Linked DNA regions of Lentisphaera araneosa HTCC2155. The protein of the gene in region 1 interacts with the protein of each later gene in a pairwise test. Links are inferred from orthologs where the notes say so. Each region holds a gene or a part of one and is shown on either strand. Other genes may lie near its edges. The genes, in order: LNTAR_RS17920 and grxD.

Region 1 (10,560 bases):
AATACGTAGGTGGCGAGCATTATTCGGAATTACTGGGCGTAAAGGGTCCGCAGGTGGTTTACTAAGTCAGATGTGAAATTTCAGTGCTTAACACTGAACCTGCATTTGAAACTGGTAGACTAGAGTATGTGAGAGGTAAGCGGAATTTGTGGTGTAGCGGTGGAATGCGTAGATATCACAAGGAAGACCAAAGGCGAAGGCAGCTTACTGGCACAATACTGACACTCATGGACGAAGGCTAAGGTAGCGAAAAGGATTAGATACCCTTGTAGTCTTAGCAGTAAACGTTGTACACTCGATGTTGGTCTGGTTAGTCGGATCAGTGTCTAAGCTAACGCGATAAGTGTACCGCCTGGGAAGTACGGTCGCAAGACTAAAACTCAAAGGAATTGACGGGGGCCCGCACAAGCGGTGGAGCATGTGGCTTAATTCGAGGCAACGCGAAGAACCTTACCCGGGTTTGACATTGAGCGACGTTCGGTGAAAGTCGAATTCCCTTCGGGGCGCAAAAACAGGTGCTGCATGGCTGTCGTCAGCTCGTGCTGTGAAGTGTTCGGTTAAGTCCGGCAACGAGCGCAACCCATATCCTTACTTGCTAACAGGTAATGCTGAGAACCTTAAGGAGACTGCCCGTGTTAAGCGGGAGGAAGGTGTGGACGACGTCAAGTCAGTATGGCCCTTACACCCGGGGCTGCACACGTGCTACAATGGCCGGTACAAAGGGCAGCGACATAGTGATATGGAGCGAATCCCCAAAACCGGTCTCAGTACGGATTGGAGTCTGCAACTCGACTCCATGAAGATGGAATCGCTAGTAAATGGGCATCAGCTACGGCTCATTGAATACGTTCCCGGGCCTTGTACACACCGCCCGTCACATCATGGGAGCTGAGTTCACCCGAAGTCGTTGCGCCAACCTGCTTGCAGGAGGCAGACGCCGAAGGTGGGCTTAGTGACTGGGATGAAGTCGTAACAAGGTAGCCGTTGGGGAACCAGCGGCTGGATCACCTCCTTTTTAAGGAATGAAAAAGACTAACCTCTTTAAGGCCTCGGCCGAAGAAGAGTACTTTTTTACAAGACTTATTACCCCGTTACTATCGTATAATTCAGACATTGAGTATCTAATGCTGTATTATATACGGGGCCTTAGCTCAGCTGGCTAGAGCGCCGCCCTTGCAAGGCGGAGGTCATGGATTCGAATTCCATAGGCTCCACTTATGATACGCGCATAGCTCAGTTGGTTAGAGCGCATCGCTGATAACGATGAGGTCCCAGGTTCAAATCCTGGTGCGCGTACCAGAATTTAAGCATTCCCGAAAGCGGGAAAGAGCTTTAGATCTTTGAAAGGAAGAAAACAATAGAATGAAAGAGTCAAAGTATAATTGAGGTCTTTTAACTTTTATAAGTTAAAGGAACCAACCAAAAAACAATTTATACCAAGATCGCAAACCAAAAGAATACAAGACAAAGAAAGACTTAGTAGAGATTAGGTGTGTCGCTGAAGATATTATTTTTAATATTTTTGGTGGACAAGCTAGTAAGGGTGTATGATGGATGCCTTGGCACTAACAGGCGATGAAGGACGCGTTAAGCTGCGAAAATCCTCGGGGAGCTGCAAAAGAGCTTTGATCCGTGGGTATCCGAATGGGGAAACCCAACTGGAGTTATGTCCAGTTATCCCTAACTGAATAAATAGGTTAGGGAGGCGAACCTAGGGAAGTGAAACATCTCAGTACCTAGAGGAAAAGAAATCAACCGAGATTGCGCTAGTAGCGGCGAGCGAACGCGCAAGAGCCTAAACCTAAAAGCATGCTTTTAGGGGTTGCGGGACCTGCAACATTGTATTGAAGAGATAGCTGAATAGTTTGGAAAACCGAACCACAGAGGGTGATAGTCCCGTAAGCGAAATTTCTTTAATATATAGCGGGTATCCCAAGTAGGGCCGGACACGTGAAACCCGGTCTGAATCAGGGAGGGCCACCTTCCAAGGCTAAATACTCGTTAGTGACCGATAGTGAACCAGTACCGTGAGGGAAAGGCGAAAAGAACCCCGTAAGGGGAGTGAAATAGAACCTGAAATCATACATCTACAAAGTGTGGGTCATCTTTATATGATGTACCGCATGCCTTTTGCATAATGAGTCTGCGACTTACTGTATACGGCAAGGTTAAGTTATTAAACGGAGCCGAAGCGAAAGCGAGTACGAATAGTGCGATTTAAGTCGTATGCAGTAGACCCGAAACTGAGTGATCTATCCATGAGCAGGTTGAAGCCCGAGTAACATCGGGTGGAGGACCGAACCATTGCGTGCTGAAAAACGCTTGGATGACTTGTGGATAGGGGTGAAAGGCCAATCAAACTCAGTGATAGCTGGTTCTCTCCGAAATAGCTTTAGGGCTAGCCTTGAGTGCTTCTTTACGGGGGTAGAGCTACTGATTTTTCGCGGGCCCTTACCGGGGTACCAACAAATATCAAACTCCGAATACCGTAAATTTATGAGCTCAGGAGTCAGTCTATGTGGGACAAGCCGCATAGACAAAAGGGAAACAGCCCAGATCGCCGTCTAAGGCCCCCAAGATGGGCTAAGTGGAATTAAGGATGTGGAGTTGCTTGGACAATCAGGATGTTGGCTTAGAGGCAGCCACCATTTAAAGAGTGCGTAATAGCTCACTGATCGAGTGATTCTGCGCCGAAAATAATCGGGACTAAAGCCCATTGCCGAAGACGCGACCCAGCTTGCTGGGGGTAGGAGAGCGTTCTATGCAGGAGTGAAGCTTGATGGAAACAACAGGTGGACCGCATAGAAGTGAGAATGCAGACATAAGTAACGAAAAACCGGGTGTGAATCCCGGTCACCGAAATCCGAAGGTTTCCTGGGCAAGGTTCGTCCCCCCAGGGTTAGTCGGACCCTAAGGCGAGGCCCAACGGCGTAGTCGATGGACAACAGGTTAATATTCCTGTACTAGCTAAGTGTAGTGATGAAGGGACGCGGAAGGAAAATGTTAATGACTGATGGATTAGTCATACCAAGCAGGCAATTCGTAGAGTAGGAAAATCCGCTTTACATAAGAACCAACTGTGATGGGGCGAAGAAACCCTCGGGTGGAACCGTCTAACATAGAACCATGCTGCCAAGAAAAGCTTCTAAGCGTCTGATGCTTAGTTATCCGTACTAAAACCGACACAGGTAGGAAGGTCGAGTAGACTAAGGTGCGCGAGAGAAACCACGTTAAGGAACTCGGCAAATTAGCCCCGTAACTTCGGGAGAAGGGGTGCCCCCTCAGGGGGGCCGCAGTTAAGAGGTCTGGGCGACTGTTTAGCAAAAACATAGCACTCTGCAAACTCGAAAGAGGAAGTATAGGGTGTGACACGTGACCAATGCCAAAAGGTCAAATGGAGAGGTTAGCCTTCGGGCAAAGCTTCGAAATGAAGCCCTGGTGAATGTCGGCCGTAACTATAACGGTCCTAAGGTAGCGAAATTCCTTGTCGGGTAAGTTCCGACCTGCACGAATCGTGTAACGATCCAGACACTGTCTCAACGTGGATCTCGGTGAAATTGTAGTTCCGGTGAAAATGCCGGATACCCGCAGATGGACGGAAAGACCCCATGAACCTTTACTGTAATCTGATATTGTTGTTCGGACTAATATGTGTAGCATAAGTGGGAGACTGTGAACTTGCGTCGTCAGGCGTTTGTGAGTCGTCAGTGAAATACCACCCTTATTAGTTTGGGCATCTAACCCCACGTCCGTGAATCCGGATGGGGGACAGTTTCAGAGGGTCAGTTTGACTGGGGCGGTTTCCTCCTAAAATGTAACGGAGGAGCTCGAAGGTCTACTCAGCATGGTCAGCAATCATGCGTAGAGCGTAAGGGTAGAAGTAGGCTTTACTGTAACACCGACAGGTGGAGCAGTTGCGAAAGCAGGACCTAGTGATCCAGCGGTGGAAAGTGGTATCGCCGTTGCTCATCGGATAAAAGGTACTCTGGGGATAACAGGCTTATCGCACCCAAGCGTCCATAGCGACGGTGCGGTTTGGCACCTCGATGTCGGCTCATCACATCCTGGGGCTGAAGAAGGTCCCAAGGGTCCGGCTGTTCGCCGGTTAAAGTGGTACGCGAGCTGGGTTCAGAACGTCGTGAGACAGTTCGGTCCTTATCCTCTGCGGGCGTAGGATATTTGATAGGAGCATTCCCTAGTACGAGAGGACCGGGAATGAGTGACCTCTGGTGTTCCAGTTGTACCGCCAGGTGCATTGCTGGGTAGCTAAGTCGCGAAAGGATAAGCGCTGAAAGCATCTAAGCGCCAAGCCCCCCTAAAGATGAGATATCCCAGGATTTATCCTCTAAAGGCTACAGGAAGACTACCTGTTCGATAGGCTGGAGATGTAAGCATAGCAATATGTTCAGTTGACCAGTACTAATCAGCCGTGAGGCTTGTCCACCTCTTTTTTAGTTGTCATCATTCAATGTCACCTAAAAAAGATAATAAGCACACACAAATAAGCTCAACTAAGTTAAGTCTTATGTCTTGCGATCTTATCTTTCATCACTAAGTTTTCTTCCCAACATTTTCCGGCTGGTAACCACAGCGGAGGAGCCACACCCGATCCCATCCCGAACTCGGTAGTTAAGACCTCCAGCGCCGATGGTACTGCAGTTAAGACTGTGGGAGAGCAGGTCGTTGCCAGCCTTTTTTTTGCTGCCGTAGGGGCGGATAATTCTACTAGATAGTTTTATTTCCCTATAGCTAGGCTTCAAGCCGAAATTTTTAGAGCGCATATCTTAGGATATGCGCTTTTTTTTGTGCCTAGATAGAGTCTAAGCAATAGGACTTATAGGACTTATAGGACTTATAGGACTTATAGGACTTATAGGACTTATGGGACTTATGGGACTTATGGGACTTATGGGACTTATGGGACTTATGGGACTTATGGGACTTATGGGACTTATGGGACTTATGGGACTTATTGTTTGGCTTGAGGTCAGCACTTAAGCGGGCAGGGATGCCCGCGCTCCCAGGAGAGATAGAATTTCAACTTCCGCATAGAATGCGGAGCTCCCAGCAAAATAAAGTATTTCCCTCAACTGCAGGCCGAAGGCCGATTTGCAGTGAGCTTGCGAACGATCTATCAGCGCAGCGAACTGACCACTTTGATTTAGCTCCTGTTCTAGCTTTATATAATTACTGAAATATTTCTTATTAAGCTTGTTAAATCCTTAGTAATGAATACACTTAGGCAAAAAAAGAAGAAGATATAAATGAGTTCAGAAGTAACTGGTAAACTTGCCGACCATGACCTATATAAAAAAGTATGGTCAACTACGGGTATTAAGGTATTCATGAAGTACCATGTGTTTTGTGTGTGGGACTTTCAGAGCTTAGCTAAAAAAGTTCAACATATTTGTTCTCCACCCGAATTTCCATGGATGCCAGGAAAGTCACCTGAATTAAGGCGTCTTATTAATGAAGTAATTCTTGAGGAAGAGACTGATGTGGATCCAACTAATGGCTCATACTGCTCTCATTATGAACTTTATTTGAAAGCGATGGAGCAATGTGGTGCAGATCTTGAACTTCATCAAAATTACATGAAAGCTTTACAAGGTGGCGAAAGTTTATTTGATTTAAATAAGGAACTTCCTGTAGCGCTAAGAGAATTTTTAGACTTTAGCTTTGAACTTATTTTTAATGGTTCCGATCATGAAATCTGTGCGGTTTTTGCAAAAGGACGTGAAACATTAATCCCCGATATGTTCTCAGGCCTAGTTACAAAATTAGAAGTGGATTGTCCTACGGAGTGGTCTTTATTTCATTATTATTTAAATAGGCATATAGAAGTGGATGGTGGTGAGCATGGTCCTGCATCTGAACGACTCTATCAATCTTTTTGTGATTCTCCTGAAAAAATAGAGGAAGCTCAGCAAGCAGTCGATAAAGCATTGTATCTACGTGATAAGTTATGGTCTTTTATTTTAAAAGAAATAATAGGATCGAATTAAGAATTGTAAATTCTTAGAAACTCTACAAGAACTTATTTAACAAATCAGATCGAGCCTTTATATTCATGGACGACATAGTGTCATTAACAATAAGAGGAATACAAATGAAAAAATTTATTGCCGTTTTAATCGTTGCGCTTTTTATGAGTGCGTGTGCTAGTAAAGCAACTTGGGACAATATGTCTGAAGAAACAATCGCAGCTTGGAAAGCAGAAGGTGTTGACGCAGCTTTAGCCAACCAGTATACAGAGCATTCAATTACTCCTGAAAAATATGGCGAGTGGAAAGCTTTAAATATTACTGATGCTGAAACAATCATTGCTTGGAACGGAAGTAAGTTTAGTGCAGATGCAGCAAAGAATTGGATGTCGGGTGGTTTTACTTTAGATGAAGCCGTTGATAACCGTGCAAAAGGCTTATCTCCCGTCAAGAAGACTCAAGTTGAAGAGTCGAAAGAAGAAACAAAATAGTTTTCTTAAAGTTTATCTTTTAGAGCCAGTTTTTACTGGCTCTTTTTTATGTCTATTTAATAAGTTTTCCACCAGAGGAAGATCAGCTGGAAGGAAGTTATAGTAGCTAAGCTCCTGTAGAGTGATCCAGAGGATTTTAGAGTGTACGAGACATTTCGGAGTACCTATAAAGCTTTTAATTAAGTAAGCATGTAAATTCAGCTGTGTACTAATGTTGAGTTTATAAAATACCGAATGAAAGTGTTGGCCTATTTCGCAATTAATTGATAGTTCTTCGTTTAATTCCCGCTTTAAAGCTTCTTGGTGACTTTCATTAAGTTCTATTTTTCCTCCGGGGAATTCCCAGGCACCCTTGTGATGTGCTTCACGTCTCTGACATATGAGAACTTGGTCGTCTTTTATAATGATACCAGCAGAAACATTTATTATTTTTTGAGCCATTATTAGACGACTTTAAGCATTCCGTAGACTAAGCCGGCCAAAATCAAAAGCACGAGAACAGTTGTAATGATAGTTTTTTTCCATTCATAATCATCCATAATTACGTTCTTCCCATTGTTTAACTTTATAAGTTTTAAGTGCTAAAGCATGGAGACCATTGTTAAGTTCTTCTTTTAAACATTCATTGACTAATCGATGCTGTTTAATCATGCTTACATCATCAAATTGATCAGAGCAAATAGTGATGCGTAGATGAGTTATTTGTCCTGGGATGGCGCCGCTATGCCCTGCATGAGTACTGCTTTCATCATTTATATCAAGGTAAAGGGGGGAGAAGGTTTGCTGGATTTTCAGTTTTATTTGTGCTAAATCGATCATAATTCTTCTTGTTCTTTTTAGGTTCTTCTGTAACAATATGGTCTGCTTCGCGCATATTCACAGCGACAACAAATTCGCCACGCCATTTTTTTTCTTTTCCGAGCTCAATAAGCTCAGATACTGTGCCGCGGATGGTTTCTTCAAACATTTTTGTCGCTTCGCGAACTAGGGCAACGGGAGTGTTGGGGCCACATATTTCATGCAGATCTTTTAGTAATTTATCAATTTTAAAGGGTGATTCGTAGAAAAAAGTACAAAGCCCGTTATTTAAGTACTTTTCTAGGAGCGCTTTGCGTTTGCCTGATTTTACTGGAAGAAAGCCCGCGAAAGTGAAGGAGTCAAGGGGGAAGGCACAGGCTACTGCAGCAAAAGTGAGAGCGGAAACGCCTGGGATGATTTGTGGTTCAATGCCTTGTTCAACGGCATCTCTGACAACAAGAAAGCCTGGGTCAGAAATGACAGGAGTGCCAGCATCAGATAAGACAACGACCTTTTTGCCATCTTTGACTTGGCGAATGAGGTAGGATGTTTTCTCTTTTTCATTATGCATGTGATATGAAGTCGTCTTGCATTTGATCTCGAAATGCTTCAATAATATTCCCGCACGACGAGTGTCTTCTGCAGCAATCAAATCTGCTAGCTGAAGTGTTTTTACTGCCCGAAAACTCATATCATCCAAATTGCCAATGGGCGTAGCAAGAAGGTAGAGCTGGCCTTGTGATTCTTGACTCATATATAGTGTTTCCCACAACTAGAATTTAAAAAGCGCAACCGGCTGTAAGCCAGATCCTGTCTTTTGCGAAAATCGCAAATGGACGGTCATTTGACTATGCGATCAGAACCCGGAACTATATTTCACGAAGAAAAACGATACGAGTCGCATCTTTGTTCCCTATTTGATCTTGCACCGGATGGGGTTTGCCATGCTGCTCCGCTCTCGCTAAAAGCACGGTGAGCTCTTACTTCACCATTTCACCCTTACCTCACAAGTGAGGCGGTATCATTTCTGTGGCACTTTCCTTCCTGTGACTTTATGGGACACAGTATCCTTCTTTGCAAAAGGGCATCCTACTCTGCGGTGTCTGGACTTTCCTCTATGGCGAACCATAGCGACCGTCAACCGGTTGCGCTGGCTAATCTAACTTGGTATTAATTCTACGCAATGCGCTAGGGGGATTTAGTAGGAGCTTATTTCGTTTTTTGATCTGAGTGCCCCAAATCCTTTTCGGGACATATAAGATTACGTATTTTTTGTTTGAGAATTTTCAGCTCAGGAAAGCCATTGTGTTGTTTTCGGCAGTGGACAAGTTCCCCATTTACGAAAACTTTAAAAGTGCCTGCTTCTGGAGAGGGAGAAAGTGAGACTTCATCGATATTTTTCTCAAAAGTAATAAGTAATTCTTGGCTCATCCAAGAAGCTCTCGTAAGCCAACGGCATCCCGGGCAGTAAGTTATATTGATTTTATTCTTCATTGTAATGTCTATAAGGTTTTACGAATTTTAAATTTTCACTTCATGATTAATATGAATACTTCATGTTTCTATTGTAAAATAGTCTTTTTTTATAAAATTAGATGGTGGATTTTTTAAAAAAGCGTAAAAAATGGCATTTATTGATTTTTCATCTATACTTGTTTTACGAATATCGTATTTGCGAGCGAGTGCCCCTCCTGTATATCGTAGATTTTTTATGACATTAGTGCTGATTATATGAAAAAATATAAAAGTACCATAAAAACTACTTCTTAATTATACCAATGTGTTTAAGTTAGCGTTGAAATTGGCAGTACCAATAAAAGAAAAAGTTTACTGTCGATTAAATTGAAACTGTTTGTAATACTTTTAAGGAAGTCAATTATGTTAGAAGCTGAATTAGCTATTAGAACAGATGAAGCGAATGACAATCATCACTTGTGGAATAACAATGGTACATGGTTCATCCATTACACTGTATATCCTACGGCTGTGACAAAAAAACGTATTAGACGCTCGTTAAAGACTAAGTCTTTAGATGAAGCTCGCCGTTTAAGGGATGATATATTTCTATCTTTTGATGTGAAATAAACTTCGTTTTTTTCTGTAAAGACGTATGAGGAAGTGAAACGCTGTGTAAAGTGTTTCACTTTTTTATTTTATACAGAAGATGATTTGATTATGAATGAGAAATTATTGAAAGAAGCTGACTGGTGTGAATGGTCAGATTTACATGATTCCTTTATTAGGGATATGTTATTTGCCGTAAAAGAGGGGAAAGATTGTTTTTTATTGGCTGAAGCAATAGCGGAAAATAATACCGAAATTGTAGGAAAGGCGATTGAGAGCGGATCTATATTTCGCCCAGATGGATTCCAAGTGGAGAAGTGGAAGAAGGATAAGCTTCGTTTTTTGACTTTGATAGTTTCTCCATTTGTCGTTATTCAAGAGATGGATATGGCGGCTTATGCCAAGGTTTTAGAGAGCCAAGCAGAAGTTCTTAAAAAAGAGCATTGATTTAACGTAAAAACTAGGCGAGTGAAGTATTCCTTTCGTTCGCCTCTTAGTAAAGCCTATAAAATTAGTTTTTGTGCTCACAGTCGATGGAGTTGTGAGTTGCAAAGGTGTAGAGCTAGTGAAATATTACTTTATGATGAAATTATAAATAAGGTTATTATTTTATGGATACTAACGAAGAGCTCGAGTTACGTTTTAAAGAAGTTGTCGAACGACTTCAAGAAGCTGATAAGCTAGAGGATACGCTTTGGGAAATTGAAGCGGATCTACTTGATATTTTTGGTGCAGAACGTTTCACCATTTTCCAAAAAGACGAAAACGATAAAGAGATTGTCTCTTGGTATAGAACGTCTTCTGATTCAGTAGATGAAATTCGTCTTTATATGTCACCTTCATCTTTGTCTGGTTATGTTGCGATGACTCGTCAAGCATTGATGGTTGATGACGCCTATGATTCTGAATACCTTGAGAGTGTGCATCCAGATTTAAGGTTCGATGATGCTTACGATAGATCGTCGGGCTATATGTCGGAAGCTATGATAATGGTTCCCATTATCCATAAGGATAAACTCTATGGTGTGTTCCAGGTTATCAATAATATTGATGGTGGTGCCTTCCCAGATGAAACTTATTTCAGAACGGTAGAGTTTGCTAAAGTTGTTTCAGAAAACTTCCGTTACGAATTAAAGAGTAGTCGTGGAGCTTTTGACCAATTAGTTGAAGCAGGGGTTATCAGTGTAGAGACTTTTGAGGCAGCTGAAGAGATCTCTAATGAT
Region 2 (13,573 bases), on another replicon or contig:
AAATTTTCCGCCCATTCCACTGCGAGTGAAGATGGAGCTGAGATCGAAGCTAATACGGGAATTCCTGCCCGATTGCATTTTTGTATTATTTCAAAAGAAACCCGGCCACTCACTGTGAGTAGCTTCGCTTGCATCAATAAATTGTTCTCCAGTAAAAAACCCACGACTTTATCAACGGCATTATGACGCCCAATATCCTCAAATAAGCAAAGAATTGATCCATCTTCAGCAAAGGCTGCAGCCGCGTGACTTCCCCCTGTTAAAGAAAAGAGTAATTGCTCTTTTGCGGACTTCGCAAAGGCAACTTGTAAAAATTCGTGGTCAATAAGAAAATTATCCTCTAAAGGGTCGAGCTTAGTAAACAAATTCTCCACATTGCGTTTCCCGCAAATCCCACATGAGGGGCTCGAACCAAATCGACGCCCTTCAATTTTGCCCTGAGTCTTTATTTTTGCCCGAGCCACTAAACCTTTTTCCCATTCTTCAACTGAAAAGCTTTCAAAACCCTCGGAACTAATGCCTTCACTATGCAATAAGCCGCGAACGAGATTTCTTTCATCACCAGGAGTCTGCATCGTTAAAGATAAATCTTCGCCATTCACGATGATTTGTAAAGGAGTTTCGACGAGCAGGCAGTCTTTTTGTTGCCGACTCGACCCCGCTTCATTCTTGAAACTGCTTACTGATTGAATTTTTTGCATAGGACATCCGATGAGTTTAATTGTACTTACAATAAGCTTCTTAGAAAGAAACTCTTGTACTTTTTTATCATTTTTTAGTTCAATTCAACTACTCGGTCTATCAATTCGCACTCAAGTCAGTCATACGGCACTGCAATCTTTAGTTTTCCTTGTTTTTTACGAATCGTATTATAGTTCATTAGATAAATCGATTTTCACAAGCAAAGTGAGCAACAATAATTTTGATCGCTAAAGGTTAACCCAATGAAATTCACTTTAAATAGCTTCACCCCCTATGACCTACGTGCCAAACTGGGTGAACAACTTAACCCTGAGGTTGCTTACGCAATTGGTCGAGCCTATGCGCTTACACAGAAAGCGAAAAAAGTCTGTGTTGGGGGAGACATCCGACTGAGTTCTGAGGAACTCAAAAATGCCCTCGCTCGTGGGCTTGCAGAAGCTGGTTGCGAAGTTCTTGACCTAGGCTTAACCGGCACAGAAGAAATCTACTTTGCCACCGTTCATTATAAACTTGATGGCGGCATTCAGGTAACCGCGAGCCATAATCCGATAAATTATAATGGTATGAAGTTTGTGGGCCCCAACTCCATCCCCATTGGTATGGCAAATGGCTTACAAGACATCAAAGAGTCCGCAGAACAATACCTTAATCATCCCAGTGAAAATTTATCCGGCACTCAGATCGCCGCTATCCGTAGTGAGTCATGCTTAGCAGAATATATTCAACATATTCTTAAATTTATCAGCCTCGATAAATTGCACCCCATGCGCTTATTGATGAATGCGGGCAATGGGGCTGCGGGTCATATAATTGATGCCATCGAAAAAGAGTTCCAAAACAAAAATGTCCCCGTAGAGTTTATAAAAATCAATAATGAACCCGATGGTAAGTTCCCGAAAGGCATTCCGAATCCCTTACTCCATTCTTGTCGTGCTGAAACTTCACAAGCGGTCATCGACAACAATTGTGACCTTGGCATTGCTTGGGACGGCGATTGTGATCGTTGTTTTTTCTTTGATAATAAAGGCGATTTTATAGAGGGTTACTTTATTGTCGGCCTATTAGCTGAAGCATTTTTAAAACATGATCCTAATCAAACTATCTTGCAGGACCCTCGCCTAACTTGGAACACCATTGATATAGTCAATGAAAATGGAGGCCAATGCTTCAAAAGTAAGACAGGCCATGCCTTCATAAAAAAAGACATGCGCGAACGCGATGCAGTCTATGGCGGTGAAATGTCCGCACACCATTACTTCAGAGACTTTTTTTATTGCGATAGTGGAATGATTCCTTGGTTGTTGATCATTGAATTACTCTCATCAAAAGAAGCCGACCTTCATGAACTCCTCCACCAACGTATTGCGCTATTCCCTAACCCCGGTGAACTCAACTTTACGATAAGTCACAAAGATGAAGCCATAAAATCTATCGAGCAATACTTCCGCGATCAAGGCGATGCTCTTATCATTGAATATTTCGATGGCCTCAATATTGAGTTCAAAGACTGGCGCTTTAGTTTGCGATGCTCAAATACTGAACCCTTAGTTAGGTTAAATATCGAAACGCGCGCCAATCAAGGTTTACTCAAGAATAAACTGGCTCTCATCCAAAGTTTACTAGATAAGTGGATTTAAAGAAGAGTATTCCGTTCCCATAGACAACAAATGTAGCAAGAATTGTTAAATTTTGATTAGCGCTGTCAAAAATCATCGCCCTAAGTTGATTCTTAGTTCAACTAAACAATTAAGGACAACATATTATGAAATATTTTTTACTTTTAACACTCTTCTCTTTAAGTGCTTTGGCTCTGGAAACACAGGACTACCAGAAATTGAAATCAGCTATCTATGAAAGCATGAAGGAAAACATGGACGTTCATCAGAACGAATGCTTAAAAGAAAGTCAAAAAGAGGTTTTTCCGGCTTATCACAAGCTCCTCAAAGCTGTAGCTAAAAACGACGAAAACTTCAGCGCACTTTACCAAGAACTCAAAGATAACAATCAATCCAGTGGCAAATACAAGGCTCAACGAACTGTCGAACTTTACCTTATCACCGAAGTAAAGGATCAAGAAAAGTATGCCGAACTCTATGAGACGTGGCACAAAGCTCGTGTCGCCTACGAAAATAAAAGAGGTGCTCTACTCAAGAAAGCGAATCACCAAGCTGGTCAAGGTTATGCGAAAAATATGAAAAAGATCCAAGACTTGCGTGCTCCGCAATCTTAATCCCTGTAGTAAACTTCCACCAAGTGAAAACCAAATTTACTTTTCACTGGCCCATGAATCACATTGAGCTCTTTCTTAAAGACAATCTGGTTGATGGCTGGAACGAGTTGCCCTGGGCGTAACTCTCCAAGATCTCCACCTCGTTTTGCTGAATTACAGGTGGAGTATTTTCTTGCGAACTTCGCAAAATCAGCCCCTGATTTCAGCTTTTCTAAAATCTCTTCAGCATCTCGTTTTTGCTTGACTAAAATGTGCCGCGCCATGGCTGTTTTCATGACTAGTTCTCAAGTTTTTTGAGTTTGGATTCAAGCTCAACTAACTTGGGGTCTTTCATGAGCTCAATGTAAATTTCTTCATTAAGCTTATTAATTTTCTCAATTATCTCTTTTTGCTCTTCGGCCAATAGAGCATCACTGGCGATTAATTTATCTTGTAAAGCATTGATTTTTTTTATCACTACCTGACGATCTTTGCCTAATTTCCCTTTGAGTGATGCGACAAGATTTTTCATTTCATCATTGCGCTTAAAGAGTTCATCCAACTTGATGTACAAACTTTTGACTCGGCGGTCCAAGCTCTTGAGCTTGATATCTTTATTAATCTTATCCAAGCTTAAACGATGGAACTCTAAACGAACGGTATTCCAGTCATCAATTTTATCCGCTTGGACACTCAAACATATAAGAAGGCTTATCACTAATTTTTTAATCATTGATCTTGCTCCTTAAATTGAGTATTCCAGAGTCGGGCATAAAGACCATTTTGTGCTAATAAATCTTCATGTGAACCGTACTCAGCCACATAACCTTTATCCATTACGTAAATACAGTCAGCATCTTTCACCGTACTCAAGCGGTGGGCAATCGCAATCACAGTCCTGTCAGTCATGAGCTCGTTAATCGCTTGTTGAACCAATTGTTCCGTCACATTATCCAAAGCACTCGTGGCTTCATCCAAAACTAAAATCGGCGGGTTCTTTAATATCGCTCGAGCAATAGCGACACGCTGACGTTGACCACCCGAAAGTTTCGTACCACCGGTTCCTACGTTAAACTTAAAACCTTCTTCTTTATCATTGATGAAACCAGTCACATCAGCTTGTTTGGATGCTTGATCAATAGCTTCATCACTTGCACCTTCGACACCATAGGCGATATTGTATTTCACCGAATCATTAAATAGCGTCGTCACCTGATCCACAAAGCCGATGAGATTTCTTAGAGAATCATTGCGAATATCGCGAATATCCACACCATCAATCGCGATTGACCCTTCATGGATATCATAAAAACGCGCCAACATATTAACGAGGGTCGTCTTACCTGAACCCGCTTCACCCACGAAGGCAACAAAGTTTCCTTTTGGAATGGTGATATTTACATTTTTTAAAGTTTGTTGGCCATCATAAGAGAAACATACATCCCTAAAGGTAATTTCCTTTTGGAAAGTCGGCAAAGCTTTGGCTTGAGGCTTTTCTTTGATTTCGTAGTCCATATCCAAGTACTCAAAAATTCTTTCGGCAGCCGCAACCGTTTTAATGATGTTAGCTTGGATTTTTGTTAAGGATTTGAAAGGCTTATAGGCTAAATTTGCCGCAATACCAAGGGCTGCGATTTTATCAAATGTCACACCTTCCACCACACTATAAATTAAAAAGATTACCGCAAAACATACTGCTGCAGCCTCTGTCATTGGTGCTAGTAAGAGTTCATAGCGCTTTGATTTCATGGTCAATTTGAAGAAACGATTATTGGAATTATCGAAGCGATCTTTTTCATATGTTTCCATATTGTAAGCTTTCACTAGTCTAACACAGGAGAGTGTTTCCTGCATACGCACCATCACATTACCAATTTGTTCCATAGTCTTTTTAGCGTACTTCTTTAAACGTCCGCCAAGGGCAAAGATTGGCAGTAAAAACACTGGCATACCTAAAAACAAAAATATTAAGATCCCCGTTAGATCGTTCTCGATCGAGAACCAGGTGATGAAGCCGACAACAGAAAGAATTTCTATCGGACTACGCGTTAATTGACCTATGTTTTCCGATATAGCCGACTGGATTGTCCCCGTATCATTCTGACAGCGACTCATCATTTCCCCAACTTCTTCAGAATTGTGGAATTCCATCGATTGATTCATTAACTTGCCAAACAGCTTAGCACGCAAGTCAGCTACGACGCGAAGGCCAACCCAACGCATGAAGTAACGATTGAAAAATGTCCCCGCACTCTTGAGCATAAGCGCAATCATGAGAAAGAATGCCCCAATGATCAAAATAGCTCCAGTTGGCTCTCCTGTGATTGGGTCTTGTAACTCAAGGCCACATTTTTGTTCTAAGAGATCTCTTAAAAAAGCTGGGATTTTCGCAACCTTTGCATCCCACTCTTTTCTCTTGCTTTGATCCACAGTCACTACTGAGATGACTTCTAGCTGTTCCCCTTGCGAAATTTGCTCTTCGTATTCATCATCGGCGTTTTTCCGATTCTCCACCATGATTTCCACATTGCTTTTGTCGGGTTTTTCAAGCGTGTAGCGACTCACAGACTGCACCTGTTTATCACTTCCAACCACTTGTCCCATCACGGAAGCTGTCTGAGTGAGCAAACCAAAAATCGACCCGCCAGTCACAAAGCCAAAAAAGATCCCTAAGATGAGCTTTCCTTTATATGGCTTTACGTAACTGAGTAAGCGCACATAAATCGCCCAATTGATCTTTTTCTTTTTACTCATATAATCTCGTTAAGTTTTTGATTTTGCAATATAGGGCAATAGCTTCAAAAGTATATACAGTATATTTAAAGAATCGCCGGAGTTTCACCATGCGTTTTGTTTTCCTTATGGACCCCATAGAATCAGTTAAAGCCAGAACTGATACTTCTTTCATTTTCATGATTGGTGCTCAACGCCAAGGCCATGAAATATGGTTTTGCGGCACTCGCAATATTTCTATCCTCGATGGGAAAGTCCACATGCAGGCCCAAAAGCTTCGTGCGATTGAACTCAAAGGCCTCTACGATTTAAATGGCACTGATAATCCGATCTCGCCCTTCGAAGTTCTCGAAGAGCGCACTTTGATTGACGATGAGATCGACGCCGTCTTCATTCGTACTGACCCGCCTTTTGATTCCGGCTACTTGATGAATACATGGATGCTCGACCATTTACCCACAACAACTGCAGTCATCAACTCGCCCCAAGCCATTCGTGATGTCAACGAAAAAGTCTGGTGCTCACGCTTTACAGAGTTCACACCGCGAACTTTAATTACTGCTAACATGGATCTTTATCTCAAGTTTCTCGATGAAGAACAACAAGTCATCGTTAAACCTTGCGATGGTTTTGGTGGCGCAGGAATTTTCCGCATTGAACAAGGCAAAGCCAATGCCCGCGTTGCCTTTGAAACACTTTCTAATCGTGGCCAAGAAGAAGTAATTGTTCAAGCCTACGTCAAAGAAGCTAGCCAAGGAGATAAACGAATCCTCTTGCTCAATGGCGAAATTTTGGGTGCTGTTTTACGTGTTCATGGTGCCGATGATCACCGCAACAATTTTTATGCGGGTGGCTCAGCCGTGGCCTGTGAAATCACTGATCGTGAAAAAGAAATCTGTGCCGCTCTCAAACCCTGGCTACAAGAAAAAGGCCTCTATTTTACAGGAATTGATTTCCTCGGCGACAAGCTCACCGAGGTCAATGTCACATCACCCACCTGCATGCAGGAAATGAACCGACTTTACGATTTAAAACTAGAGGATACTGTAATCGCCTTTGTAGAAAATTTAATTAAAAGTAAAAGGAACTCAAATGCTTGAGCTCAAACTATATTCATCGAATGGGTGCCCATTTTGTCGTAAGGTCACTAGCTTTATGTCTAGTAATGGTATCGAACTCGATGTTGAAGACCCCTACTCCAACAGAGACGCCATGTCGACCTTCAAAAAATTGACTGGAAAAACCCAAGTCCCTTGCCTCATGATCAATGGTAAGCCGATGCACGAATCTGATGATATTATTAACTGGTTACGTGGAGAATTCCTCTAATGAAAGAGCAAATCGAACAAGCCATCCTAGCTGTCCTTCCCGACGCACAAGTGCATATCGTCGATCCCGATGGCGCACACTTCCAAGGCCTCGTTATCAGCCCCAGCTTTGTAGGTGTGCCCTTACTGAAGCAACACAAGTTGGTCATGAACGCCCTCAAAGAAAAATTTGCGACGGATACTGTGCATGCACTTCAACTCAAAACTTTCACTCCCGAAAAATGGGAAGCTCAAAAATCTAATTATATTAACTAAGGAAAACTTATGTCTGACATAAACGCTACAATTAAAGCTGAGCTCGAAGCTCACCCAATTAAACTTTTCATGAAGGGTGTTCCTGCAATGCCACAATGCGGTTTCTCACAAACTGTTATTCAAATCCTCAGCTTCTACGATGTTGAATACTCATCTATGAACATCCTCGAAAACCCAGAATTCCGTCAAGGCTTAAAAGATTACTTCGAATGGCCGACTTTCCCACAACTCGTTGTGAACGGCGAACTCGTTGGTGGTTGCGACATCATCATGGAGCTTCACGAAAACGGTGAACTTCAGGAAGTTCTTGACTCAGCTAAAAAATAATGTCTAAGATCCCCGATATTATTCCAGACTTCAGTAAATCTGAAGAAGGACTCATTCCCGCTGTGGCACAAGATGCCGCAACGGGAGACATCCTCATGCTCGCCTACGTCAACCAAGCTGCATGGGATGAGACCCTCAAATCGGGTCGTGCCTGCTATTGGTCACGTTCTCGCTCAAAGCTTTGGAAAAAAGGTGAAGAGTCGGGAAACTGGCAAGAAATCAAAGAGATCCTCGTAGATTGTGATGGCGACTCGATCATCTACAAAATCGAGCAAATTGGTGGCATTGCCTGCCACACAGGCCGTCGCTCATGCTTCTACAACAAGTATGAAGATGGTGGTTTCAGTGTAAACTCTAAACCCCTCATTGACCCCGACGAACTCTACAAGAAATAGATTATTTTTTCTTCATGGTCATAAAGCTTTTTGCTTTATGACCTTTTTTTGTCTCCAGTTGACAAAAGTTTTTCACCTTTCAAAATTGCAAATAGCTGAAAAGTAGTATCTTAATCCCAATTAATTAGGAGAGATAACATGACTTTGCATAGCATCATTGCACAAGCCGAAGCCGCTGGAAGCTTTTGGGAAAAAACTTACTACAACAATACTGTATCACTTTGGTTAACAAGCCTCGGCTTTGTCTTGGGCAGCGTCATCCTTGGCAAAAGCATTTATTGGGTCTTCTCAAAACTCGTTAAAGCCCTTACGCAAAAAACAAAAAATACCTTGGACGATCTCATCGTCGACCTCATAGAGGAACCCATTGTCGCGGCATTTATTGCTTCTGGCATTTATTTCTCACTCAGCTTACTGCAACTCCCCGCCATGCTCGAACGAGTCATTGCCAAGTCCTACACCATGGTCGTCACCCTGCTAGCAGCTTGGTTGATCACGCGCTTTTTCGAAGCTTTTTATCAAAACATTGTTCAGCCCTGGGCAGAAAAAACTGAAAATGATCTCGATGACCAACTCCTTCCAGTTCTTCGTAAAGGCGTGCGCTCAATCATCTGGATTGTGGCGATCATCATTGGCTTAAATAATGCTGGCTACGATGTCGGCGCTATGATCGCTGGCTTAGGTATTGGTGGTTTAGCCCTTGCAATGGCCGCAAAAGATACTGTAGCAAACGTCTTTGGGGGCTTCACAATCTTTACTGATAAACCCTTCAAAATGGGTGATCGCATTCAAATCGACGGCGTCGATGGCACCGTAGTTGAAATCGGTGTGCGTAGTACGCGTATCAAAACTTTGGCAGGCCGCATCGTCACTATGCCGAACAATACTTTTGCGAGTTCCGCAGTCGAAAACGTCACTATTGAACCCAGCCGGAAAATTGTTCTAAACCTCGGACTCACCTACGATACAAAACCCGAACAAATCGAAGAAGCCATCGAGATCCTTAAAGATATCGTGGCAAAAAATAAATCTACTGAAGAAGACGTCATCACCTCATTTAATGGTTTTGGCGACTTCGCTCTCAATATCATGTTCATCTATTACATCACTAAAGATGAAGATATTGCTCAGACTCAAACGGATATGAATTTACAGGTCCTCAAGCGCTTCAACGAAAAGAAACTTGAGTTCGCCTTCCCCACTCAAACACTCTATAATATCCAAGGCTAAAGCAAGCTCTGTGCCTCATGCGTCAATTTGTGGTGACAAATTGGCGCAAATTTTGTCACAGCAAGTACTTAAAAACTCCTTGAGTCGACTTGCCCACCGCCTATATTCTCCCTGTTTTTAAAAAATAACAAACAGGAGAAAATCCACAAATGGAAAAACAATTCCAAACAGAAGTTAGTGAGCTCCTCAAGCTCGTTATCAACTCACTCTACTCAAATCGCGATATCTTCCTCCGCGAACTCGTTTCTAACTCTTCCGATGCCATCGACAAAGTGCGTTTCAACTCACTTTCCGATAAGTCACTTGCAGTTGAGAGCGACGAACTCAAAATCAAACTCATTGCCGACAAAGATAAAAAGACTTTCACAGTCATCGACAATGGCGTCGGTATGACTGAAGCCGAAGTTGAAGAAAACATCGGTACAATTGCTCACTCAGGAACAAAGTCTTTCGTTGAAAAACTCCAGAGTAGCAAAGAAGAAAACGCTCCTGACCTCATTGGTCAATTTGGTGTTGGTTTCTACTCAGCTTTCATGGTTGCCGACAAAGTTGACGTCTACACACGTAGCGCAGCTGTTGATGCTAGCGAAGGTGTTCACTGGCACTCAGAAGGAACGGGTTCCTACACAATCGAAAAAACTGATCTCGCGGAACACGGTACTAAGATCGTTCTTCACCTCAAAGAAGACGCAGAAGAATTCCTCGAAGAATGGAAAATTCGTAAAATCGTCAAAACTTATTCTGACTTCCTCTCTTACCCCATCACCATGGACGTAGAGAAAACTCTTCCAAAAGCTGATGAAGATTCTGAGCCAGAAGTAAAAATCGAAGAAGAAACTCTCAACTCAATGAAAGCTATTTGGACCAAGTCTAAATCTGACGTTACTGAAGAAGAGTACAGCGAATTCTATCGTCACGTTTCTCACGATCACCAAGAGCCTGCAGAAATCATTCACTACCGCGCCGAAGGTAACCTCGAGTTTGACTCACTCCTTTTCATTCCTGAGCGTGCGCCTTCCGACATGTTCATGCAGCAAGAAAATAAGGGTGTTTGCCTCTATGTGAAACGCGTTTTCATCATGGACAACTGCAAAGAGCTCGTTCCTGACTACCTCCGCTTTGTTAAGGGTGTCGTTGACTCAGCTGACCTCCCACTCAATGTCTCTCGTGAGATCCTCCAAGAAGACCGCGTTATTCGCACCATTCGCAAAAATATCGTCAAAAAAGTTATCTCCACTCTTAAGAAGACGAAAAATAAAGATTTCGATAAGTACAGCAAGTTCTGGGCTGAGTTTGGTAAAGTAATCAAAGAAGGCATCAGCAACGACTGGGAAAACAAAGACAAGCTCACTGAGCTCCTCGTTTTCGAATCTTCTTCTACGGAAGCAGGTAAATTCACAAGCCTCGACGACTACGTTAAGCGCATGCCTGAAGATCAAAAAGAGATTTACTACATCACTGGCTTAAGTCGTGCTGCAGTTCAAAACTCTCCTCAGCTCGAAGCTTTCAAAAAGAAAGGTTACGAAGTTCTCTTCTTCATCGATCCAATCGACGAATGGGTAACTCAGTCACTCACAGAGTTCGATGGCAAAGCACTCAAATCTGTAGCTAAAGGCGATCTTGATCTCGACGAGAAAGAAAAAGAAGAGCTCGAGAAAGAAAACGAAAACTTCAAAACTCCTCTCGAATCCATTCAAAAAGTTCTCGACGAAGACATCAAAGAAGTTCGTTTCTCTAGCCGTCTTACTGATTCTCCTTGCTGCTTAGTTGCTGACGAAAATGGCATGGGCGTTAACATGGAGAACATCTTCAAGGCCATGAACCAAGACATCCCTCATCAGAAGCGTACGCTTGAGCTCAATAAAGATCACGTCATTGTTCAGCACATGCTCAAGGAAGCTGACAAAGATGCGGGTTCTGAAGATCTCAAAGATTGTGCAACTCTGCTCTACGATCAAGCCCTTCTCAACGAAGGTTCTGCGATCAAGGACCCTGCACGCTTCACCGCCTTAATCACTAAGTTCATGTCAAAAGCTATCTAAGCTCTTCCGAACTTAACTAAAAAAGCCACCGCTTAAACCCGGTGGCTTTTTTTATTGCCTCTTACATCATTACCCCAAGGCTCACGCCTTTGGGCTAAGTATAAGGGTAGGGAAGACTCCTTGCGGAGTCTCCCCTCCTTCCGAACCGTACGTGCGGTTCTCCCGCATACGGCTCTCCAGTCAGTGCTTACTCCGAAGAGACTGAAATTCCAGTTTCCAAGCTTCTTCCAGTGAAAAGAAGCCTAGATCTGTAAAGTAGGCTTTATTGTATTTACGAGTATCAATCATGCGATGAGAACCTTTCTTGCGATTATATTTGGCTATAATGCTGCGCAGTCTTCTGCGTGTAAATTCATCTATACCTCGCATTGCATACACAGTGGAGTGCTTGAAGTATTGATACCATCCGACAAGATTTGGCCGAAGGTAAGCAATTATGTCCTCTATTGAGTCCTTATTGCTTCTCCTCGTTTTCTTGCGTATGGCATCTTTGCATTTCTTCAGGCTCTGCTTCCTTGGCCAACGTTTAATGCGATGTGTATTTCGCGTTCTCTCGAAATGGTATCCGAGAAACTCGAAGTACTCGCACTTCTCTGTCATGTCGGCAATTCGCGTTTTTTCTGGATGAAGTTTCAGCCCATTGGCTTTCATCCACCTTCGCGTTTTGCGCAATGCCCTTTTGGCTGATTCTTTACTTTTACACATGATCAGGAAATCGTCTGCATAGCGCACTATCTCGAATCCAGCCTCGGTCATCTTGTGATCAAAGGGATCAAGATAGATATTTGCTAACAGAGGACTGATAATTCCTCCCTGCGGTGTACCTTCTTCAGGTTCCCAATGCTTGAGACCATCAAAGATATTGGCTTTGAGGAATTGTTCGATCAGATCAAGAATTTTACCATCAATGATCTTTTCCTTGACTCGACTCATGAGTTTCTCATGTGGTATAGTATCGAAGTAGCTTTGGATGTCGGCATCCATAACATAGAGATAGCCCTGCTTTAACAATTCATTCACTCGTCTAAGTGCATCCTTGCAACCCAGCTTTGGACGAAATCCAAAACTGTAGGGCGAGAAGTCGATATCGAATATCGGCTCTATCACATGTTTCAGAGCTGTTTGAACTACTCGATCACGCACTGTGGGTATTCCCAGAGGTCTGGTCTTTCGACCATCACCTTTTGGGATTTCCACTCGGCGCACTGCACTGGGATCATACCTTCCATCTTGCAGTTCTTCGAGAAGCTTAGCATTATTATACTCCAGCTCTGATTCGTAGCGCTCGATTGATACCATGTCCACTCCATGTTTGCCCTTATTTGAACACACTTTCTCCCAAGCCTCCATAATATTATTCTTACGCATCAGCTTATCTGATAAGCTGTACCACTTGCCTCTTTCAACTCCTCTATGAAGAGTTTTCAGCATCTGATCCGTCCAGACAGAAGGTGACGCCCACGCTTGTATTTCAACAAAGCGTTCATCTCGTCCTAATATTTGTTTAGCCATTTCTGACATTCTTATATTCCTTCTATTCTTTTCTTCTCAGTTTCACCTTCCTGCCCCCCTTTGCTCCAGTGACTTTCACCACCTTCATCGCTACTATGAGGGCTCTGACTCCTGCGTGGCGGATTAATCCGTACTGCCCACACAGGTCTCCCTACTTGATCCACAACACCTTCACACCATTCCGTCACCAAACACCTGTCAGCGTCTATACACCGCTTTTCTTTCCGCCTTTCTTCAGCGTGTATAACTTGAGCAGTTGGCTTACTTCGCCCTCAGGCTACGCAGCTCTTCCTCCCACTCTCTGGTCTTCGCCATGATATAGCAGGCTCGACACCCTGACCGGCCGAAACGCGTTCGTCATCCTACGGACTGATATTTCGTCTAGGCCCTACTACCCACCCCGTTTCACAACGACGCAGTTGACTTCGACTACAGGGCTGACGGTCAACCCTGACGAGGTCTTTCACCTCGCTGATGTTGTGTACGCATAGGCGTACTATAACATGCCTTCGGCATTCAATGAGTGCCGAAGGCACGGCAGTGCTATGGAATCATGAATCCAAATTATCGTGAGTGCCGAAGGTACGGCATAGGGCTCTATACCATGCCCTTGGCATTCTCTTATTTTTTGGGGATTTATAAACCCAAGGCTCACGCCTTTGGGCTAAGTTATAACATGCCTTCGGCATTCAATTAGCACCGAAAACACCATATTCTAAGTTCAAAAATTATTTATTGAAGTCAGAGAAACTTCTAAGAAAATCTAGTTTCTTATTTAGACTCCAAACATTGACGATTTTGAGTGCTTCTGTTGTGAAATAACAAATATCTTCTTCGCTT

The links.
Region 2: the proteins of LNTAR_RS17920 (region 1) and grxD interact in binary tests that used the Escherichia coli proteins (3 or more experiments, as listed by UniProt). The link is inferred for Lentisphaera araneosa HTCC2155 from one-to-one orthologs.

What each region holds. Positions count from the first base shown.
Region 1 is NZ_ABCK01000020.1:85,693-96,252, forward strand. Bases 5,651-8,518 are described here. They hold LNTAR_RS17920 (BolA family protein), read right to left. Parts: upstream 7,295-8,518; coding sequence 7,007-7,294; downstream 5,651-7,006. Other genes in these bases: LNTAR_RS17905 (DUF3050 domain-containing protein), read left to right, coding at 5,651-6,005; LNTAR_RS17910 (hypothetical protein), read left to right, coding at 6,110-6,475; LNTAR_RS17915 ((deoxy)nucleoside triphosphate pyrophosphohydrolase), read right to left, coding at 6,488-6,916; rsmI (16S rRNA (cytidine(1402)-2'-O)-methyltransferase), read right to left, coding at 7,233-8,027; LNTAR_RS17930 (Rdx family protein), read right to left, coding at 8,483-8,518. Outside these bases: more of LNTAR_RS17905, read left to right, coding at 5,265-5,650; more of LNTAR_RS17930, read right to left, coding at 8,519-8,767; LNTAR_RS17935 (hypothetical protein), read left to right, coding at 9,152-9,358; LNTAR_RS17940 (DUF2288 family protein), read left to right, coding at 9,449-9,784. UniProt on the Escherichia coli protein: Transcriptional regulator that plays an important role in general stress response. Has many effects on cell morphology, cell growth and cell division. Acts by regulating the transcription of many genes, including dacA (PBP-5), dacC (PBP-6), ampC and mreB.
Region 2 is NZ_ABCK01000018.1:93,265-106,837, reverse strand. The notes cover bases 5,915-8,895. They hold grxD (Grx4 family monothiol glutaredoxin), read left to right. Parts: upstream 5,915-7,236; coding sequence 7,237-7,554; downstream 7,555-8,895. Other genes in these bases: LNTAR_RS17020 (mechanosensitive ion channel family protein), read left to right, coding at 8,088-8,895; hisI (phosphoribosyl-AMP cyclohydrolase), read left to right, coding at 7,554-7,949; LNTAR_RS17035 (BolA family protein), read left to right, coding at 6,973-7,227; LNTAR_RS17040 (glutaredoxin family protein), read left to right, coding at 6,737-6,973; gshB (glutathione synthase), read left to right, coding at 5,915-6,744. Also shown: formate dehydrogenase accessory sulfurtransferase FdhD, read right to left, coding at 1-701; LNTAR_RS17070 (phosphohexomutase domain-containing protein), read left to right, coding at 945-2,339; LNTAR_RS17065 (hypothetical protein), read left to right, coding at 2,465-2,932; LNTAR_RS17060 (peptidylprolyl isomerase), read right to left, coding at 2,929-3,207; LNTAR_RS17055 (hypothetical protein), read right to left, coding at 3,210-3,644; LNTAR_RS17050 (ABC transporter ATP-binding protein), read right to left, coding at 3,641-5,665; more of gshB, read left to right, coding at 5,755-5,914; more of LNTAR_RS17020, read left to right, coding at 8,896-9,179; molecular chaperone HtpG, read left to right, coding at 9,329-11,221; ltrA (group II intron reverse transcriptase/maturase), read right to left, coding at 11,402-12,742; LNTAR_RS27285 (hypothetical protein), read right to left, coding at 12,745-12,921; LNTAR_RS17005 (hypothetical protein), read right to left, coding at 13,462-13,573. UniProt on the Escherichia coli protein: Monothiol glutaredoxin involved in the biogenesis of iron-sulfur clusters.